Regions from separate parts of the Romboutsia sp. MSSM.1001216sp_RTP31141st1_G3_RTP31141_220114 genome, predicted to be linked through region 2. Evidence: riboswitches for the same ligand, from Rfam matches in the RefSeq annotation. Region 2 holds a riboswitch; each other region holds the start of a gene.
What was found. A riboswitch is a leader RNA that binds a small molecule or an ion and turns the genes downstream of it on or off. The one in region 2 is predicted to bind thiamine pyrophosphate.
Positions count from the first base shown of each region.

Region 1: another riboswitch for thiamine pyrophosphate. It lies ahead of thiD (bifunctional hydroxymethylpyrimidine kinase/phosphomethylpyrimidine kinase); the one in region 2 lies ahead of thiC (phosphomethylpyrimidine synthase ThiC).
Region 3: another riboswitch for thiamine pyrophosphate. It lies ahead of thiS (sulfur carrier protein ThiS); the one in region 2 lies ahead of thiC (phosphomethylpyrimidine synthase ThiC).

Region 1 covers NZ_JBCIUO010000001.1:338,289-340,566, forward strand. The annotation lists gene ABCP60_RS01695 (DEAD/DEAH box helicase) at 1-277, opposite strand, end outside; TPP riboswitch at 634-730, shown strand; gene thiD (bifunctional hydroxymethylpyrimidine kinase/phosphomethylpyrimidine kinase) at 881-1,687, shown strand; gene thiM (hydroxyethylthiazole kinase) at 1,704-2,278, shown strand, end outside.
Region 2 covers NZ_JBCIUO010000003.1:216,940-219,217, reverse strand. The annotation lists gene thiC (phosphomethylpyrimidine synthase ThiC) at 128-1,441, opposite strand; TPP riboswitch at 1,552-1,654, opposite strand; gene nrdE (class 1b ribonucleoside-diphosphate reductase subunit alpha) at 2,032-2,278, shown strand, end outside.
Region 3 covers NZ_JBCIUO010000004.1:35,744-38,021, forward strand. The annotation lists gene ABCP60_RS08255 (thiazole synthase) at 1-396, opposite strand, end outside; gene thiF (sulfur carrier protein ThiS adenylyltransferase ThiF) at 416-1,222, opposite strand; gene thiS (sulfur carrier protein ThiS) at 1,224-1,418, opposite strand; TPP riboswitch at 1,549-1,660, opposite strand; gene ABCP60_RS08270 (type II CAAX endopeptidase family protein) at 1,885-2,278, shown strand, end outside.

The DNA of each region.
Region 1 (2,278 bases), on a different contig from region 2:
AAAGTTCAATGGCTTGTTCAGTTATTTGAATAGCTAGCTCTCTTGTTGGTGACAATATAAGTGCTTGAACATAATTAGCGTTTGGATTAATATTTTCAAATATAGGAAGTAAAAATGCTAGAGTTTTTCCCGTACCAGTTTGAGCTTCTGCTATAACATCTTTTCCAGACTTTATAAATCCAATACTTTCTTTTTGTATAGGTGTAGGAGAGTTAATTCCCCTATTTTTTAGTACATTTACTAAATCTTTACTAATTCCAAGTTCTTCAAAATTCATTATATTACCTCTTAATATCTTTATAATTTGAGCAACGGATTTGACCGAAATAGTTTGCCAACACGTTGCTTAAAGCATTAGTGAACGTTATATCGTTGCGACATAGAAATAGTTATCCTGAATATCGCTTAAACGAAGTAAACTTTTTATTTATATTTTCCGTATTAATAAATAATATCATATAGTTATAATTAATACTAATAATATTATTTATTAATATAAAATATTAATGTTAGTTTTATATATTAATGGGTATTAAATAAATGTTAGTATTTATAAATATACAGAAGATTTTATAAATTATAATTAAAGTTGATTTATTTAGATTATAGAAATATACTATAAGTATAAAATAAAATATTTGCTAGGGGTGCCGAAAGGCTGAGAGACGAAACGTTAACCCTTGTACCTGATCTGGATAATACCAGCGTAGGAAAGCTTGATAATATATTATTATATTATATATTAAATTAGAAATTAAGGCTATATTCCAATGTTGGGGTATAGCTTTTTAATTGCAAAAATATATGATATTGAAGTTAATTGAGGAGATAACAAGCTTTAGCAAATTAAATATTTAATAAATAAAAGGGAGAAGATCATATGAAAAACTACAAAATACCTACACTGACAATAGCAGGTTCAGACTCGTCTGGTGGAGCAGGTGTACAAGCTGATTTAAAAACATTTAGTGCAATAGGAACTTATGGGATGAGTGTTATAACAGCTATAACAGCCCAAAATACTAAAGGTGTATTTATGGTAGAAGATTTAAGCAAAGAGATAATTAAAAAACAAATAGAAGTTGTATTTGATGATATACGTCCAAAATCTTTAAAAATAGGTATGGTATCTAGTGAAGAAATAATAAAAGAAATAGCAAAAACTCTAGATAAATACAAACCAGAAAATCTAGTTATTGATCCGGTAATGATATCAAAGAGTGGATATTCACTACTTAAGCCAGAAGCTAAGCAAAGTATGATAGAGTATCTTATACCAATGGCCTACATAATAACACCAAATACACCAGAAGCAGAAGAAATAACAGGTATTAAAATAGACAATGTTGAGGATATGAAATTAGCAGGTCAAAAAATATTAGAATTAGGTCCGAAGTTTGTACTTATGAAGGGGGGACACTTAGACGGTGATGCTGTAGATATACTTATAGGCAAAGATATATTTAAAGTATATAAGAGTGAAAGGCTATATAGAAAAAATACGCATGGAACAGGATGTACACTATCTTCAGCAATAGCTGCACACTTAGCATTAGGATATGATATATGTGAAAGCGTAAAAAGAAGTAAGGAGTATATAACAAACGCAATAAGATATAGTTTTGATATAGGAAGTGGAGTAGGACCTGTTCATCATTTCTATGAAATAGAAAATAAGAAAATATAGTATTGGGGTAGAGAATATGTATAGTTTAATAAATAAAGTTAAAGAAATTAATCCATTAGTACTTCATTATACTAATGAAGTAACTATAAATGATTGTGCTAATATAACATTGGCACTAGGAGCGAGTCCTTTAATGAGTTTTTCATATGAAGAAGTAGAAGAGATTGTTCAGGTAGCAAGTGCAGTGGTTATAAATATAGGTACTATGAAATCTTCTAACTTAGAATTATTTTTACAAGCAGGTAAAATGGCCAATAAGTACAATAAACCTGTTGTACTTGACCCAGTAGGAGTATTTGCTACAAAAACTAGGGCAAATTTTGTAAAAAGATTATTAAATGAAGTAAGATTTACTGCAATAAAAGGAAATGTAGCTGAGATTAAATATATAGGTGGATTTGATGTTAAAGGCAAGGGTGTTGACTCTTTTGATGATGACAAAAATATTGATGAAGCTATAAAAAAGATTGCTAACAAATTAGAATGTGTAGTTTGTGCAACTGGAAAAGTAGATAGTGTAACTGATGGAAATAGAATAATTAAAATATATAATGGAACACCTAAGTTAAAGTATATAACTGGTACAGGGTG
Region 2 (2,278 bases):
CAAAAATATATATTTATAAAGGACAGTATACCACTTTATGTATTCTTTTGTAAATCATTAAAATATGATGAAACTTAGTTATGCAAAGAATATAATAGATATTTATAATATTAAATTAAGTATGTAACTAATTATCTGCTCTTAATAAATTTAAGTCTTTACCACTCATTATTTTATTCATATTTCTCATAGAACACATCTTACCGCACATTGTACAGCTATCATCATGTTTAGGAGTTGACTCTTTTCTATATCTTCTAGCTTTTTGTGGGTCAATAGCAAGTTCAAACATTTTTTCCCAATCAAGTTCTTGTCTAGCTTTACTCATTTGATTATCTATATCTCTAGATTTAGGAATTTTCTTTGCGATATCTGCAGCATGAGCAGCTATTTTAGTAGCTATAATACCTTCTTTAACATCATCTAAGTTAGGTAGTCTTAAATGTTCTGCTGGGGTTACATAACATAAAAAGTCAGCTCCATAACTAGCAGCTAAGGCACCTCCAATAGCACTTGTTATATGATCATATCCAGGGGCTATATCTGTAACTATAGGACCTAGCACATAAAATGGTGCACCATGACAAAGTTTCTTTTCAAGTAACATATTAGACTCAATTTCATCTAATGACATATGTCCAGGACCTTCTATTATTACTTGAACATTTCGTTTCCAAGCTCTTAGAGTAAGTTCACCTAATATCATTAATTCTTTTATTTGACAAGCATCTGAAGAGTCATTTATAGACCCAGGTCTTAGAGCATCTCCAAGGCTTAATGTTAAGTCATATTCTTCGCATATATCAAGTAATTCATCAAAGTATTCATAAAAAGGGTTCTCACGTTGGTTAAGCTCCATCCAAGCATACATTAAAGAACCGCCTCTAGATACTATATTAGTAAGTCTTTTGTTTCTTTTAAAAACAGATGCAGTTTCTTTGTTTATACCAGCATGTACAGTAACGAAGTCTACACCATCATTTGCATGATTTCTTACTACATCTAAAAATTCTTTAGCAGTTATATCTTTTAATTCTTTATCGTAAAAACCAACAGCATCGTATATAGGAACAGTTCCTATCATAGCATTAGAAGATGATATAAGTTTTTTTCTAAATTCTTTGGTTTTACCAAAAGAACTTAAATCCATTATAGCTTCGGCTTTCATATCTAATGCCAAATTAACCTTTTTCATCTCTTCATCAATATCACAACAATCTTTTGATATACCTAAATTTACATTTATTTTGGTTCTTAGATTTTCGCCTACACCTTCAGGATTTAAAGATTTATGATTTTTATTAGCAGGTATTGCTACTTTACCTTTAGATATTAGCTCTCTCAAAATATTAACATCCATATTTTCTTTTTTTGCTACTATTTCCATTTCTTTAGTAATTATCCCCTTTTTAGCAGCATCCATTTGAGTAGTATACATCATATTAAAATCCCCCTTATTATATTTTAATAAATAAAAAAAGCCTTACCATAAGGCAAAGCTTCTCAAAATATGTATTAATAAATAGACTATATTTGTTTTATAGCTATTAATAAACACAAAAGTAACTTTCCTACGGTAGTATAAACTACATCAGGTTCGAAGGGTTAATGAATTTATCATTTCTCAGCCTAAAAGGCACCCCTAGTTAGATATCTTTTCAAAAACATTGTAGTTCTTTATTTATGTATTGTAAAGAAATTTTTTGTACTTATAAAAACGGAAAGGCACCTATCAAAAGATAAGTGCCTTTATTTGGGCTAGCGTAATACTTATATAAAATATAAGTTCCCACTTAACTTAAGAATATCATAATGAATATTATTTGTAAATAAAAAAAGCAATTATAAAAAATTATAAATGCCTTATGTGTTGAAAAAACTATATATTAAAAAGAATAAAAAAAATAAAATATAATAATAGATTAAGAATACTTTTATTGGTGTATATACAATATATAGTATTTGGTTTAAATATTATATCTATAAGTGGTAGATAATGATTAGTAAAACATTAAATAAAAGGTGGGAAAAATGAACTGGATAGAACTAAATAATCAAGTCATAATAAAAAATAAAGAAGGAAAATATCAATTAGAAAAAGATAAAGAAGCATTATACAGTTATATAAATGAATATATAAAACCTAGAACAAAGGTATTTAATAGTCTTGAAGAAAGGCTATCATATTTAATAGATAATAATTACTATTCTAAAGAAGTAATAGAAAGATATGATATAGACTTTATAAAAGAAATAGAAAGAATCATAAAAAATTATG
Region 3 (2,278 bases), on a different contig from region 2:
ACTCATATATGGAAGAACTACAAATCCTTCATCAGCAAGTATTTTAGTTGCTTTTATAGTTTCTTCATTATCGGGTAATAAGTATTTTGTATCACTTATTACTTCTATTTTTATAAAGTTTCCACATCCCATTTTTCTAGCTATTCTTGCTATCCTAACAGCTTCCATATGATTAGTCGCTCCTGATGTATTAGGAAGTATTGTCATATTGCTAGGTATATGTGATAGTATATTTTCTTCTGTATTGTCTAAGTCTACTCTTCTTAGTGCCATAGTTATTATTTCACTGTTACTTGACTCTATTACTCTTGGTAACATATCATTTGAACTATATTTTCCCGTTCCTATTAAAAGTCTACTATTAAACTCATGTCCGTTTAATATTAATTTATCCATTTTTATCCCCCACATAATCTTATTTGTCTTCTATCAATATTTTTGTTGCTAAATTAGCCATGTGATTAGCACATATAGCCACCCTTGGTGCCATAAGCCCATCACCTTCTTTAGCTTCATTTATCTCATCTCCACATATGTAAAATTTATCTCTGATTTTTCTTGTTTTTATTATGTTAGAATCATAATATCCTGCCACTCCAGATGAGGATATTAAATATTTATCTCTCATTTTAGTTAAAATGTTATTTGCAATTTCTGCTTTGTACTTTGGATTATCAAAAGCCTCTATTATTATATCTACGTTCCCAAATTCATGTATATTTGATGAATCTATTATTTTGTTTATAGTTTCAACTTCTATAAATGGATTAATATTTTCTATATTATTTTTAAGTGCCTCGGTTTTATATTTTCCTATATCATTTATAAAATATTGTTGTCTATTTAAATTAGATGGTTCTACTATATCAAAGTCTGCTAGTATTAATGTTCCTACGCCTATTCTAGCTAAAGATATAGCTATATTTGAACCCAATCCACCAATACCTAATATTGCTACTTTTCCATTTTTTAATTTGTAGTGAACATTTGGAGTATGTCTGCTAACCATAAGATTTTCTAATTCTTCAAATTTTGGAATTTCACCCCTTTTTATTAATGTAACTCTATCATTTTCATATAATTCTAAATCTACATATGCATCTACTGGATGACCATTTAGTATTATTATATCTGCATCTTTTTTATATTTTTCTTTAACTTTATCTACTGTAACTATATCTTCATCAATATTTACAAGTAGCTCATTTATAAAAAGTTGCATCTTATCCCCCTCCAACAAACCTTATGACTTCTATAACATCTTCTTCTCTTAGTATATAGCTATCGTATTGATTATTTTCAATTATGTTTAAATTTATCTCTACTACTACGCTATCTTTTTTTACTCCAATATCTTCTAATAACTTTGATATTGTCATATCTGATTTAAATTCAAACTCTTCCCCATTTACCTTCACTTACATTTCCTCCTTTTAAGGATTATCTTTTATAAGATATAAAAATAATTATATAAATTTAACTTTAATAGCATTAAAAAAGCACTCTCTTTTTATAGAGAGCGCCTTATTTAACTAAAAATCTAGGTACATTAAAATATACGAGCTTCCCTACGTAAGAATTATCTTAATCAGGTTCTTAGAGTCTGAAAGTTATGGCTTTACTTCTCAGCTATCCAATCATAGCTCCCCTAGCTTTTATTTATTTTTACAAGTTGAGTGTAGCACAATGTATTTTCATAATCAACAAATTATTAGTTTATAAATAAACTATATATATATATTTATTATACGAATTTTATTTAATTTCCCTATTAAATTAGTTAGATTTCTTATGTATAATAATTATATAGTTATTCAATAATTTCAATATACTTTGAATTATTCTATAAATTAATTCTTATAAAAAATTCGGAGGCGAAAAAAATTGATTTCAAAAGATACAAAGTACTTTTTTATAGTACTAATACTTTTTTGTATAATTGGATTTACAGTAACTATATCTACAACACAACTCAATATTTTAATATATGGTTCTCCTATTTTTATGTTATTTTATGCACTTTCAGGGTATTCTCCTGCTTTAGCTGGATTAATTACCGCTAAAAAGTTTTTGTCTAAAGATGAATTTGATAGATTTTTAAGGAACTGTGTAAATGCAAACAGGAGTCTAAAGGAATATTTATATGTTATTATTGCCGCTTTAATACTTTGGACCGTTCCATATATAGTAGTTGAAATGTTTAGAGGCTATGGTGCCTTACTAAAATCCCCATTAATATTTTTAAGTTGGTTAACTCCTATAATGATATTTGGGGGAG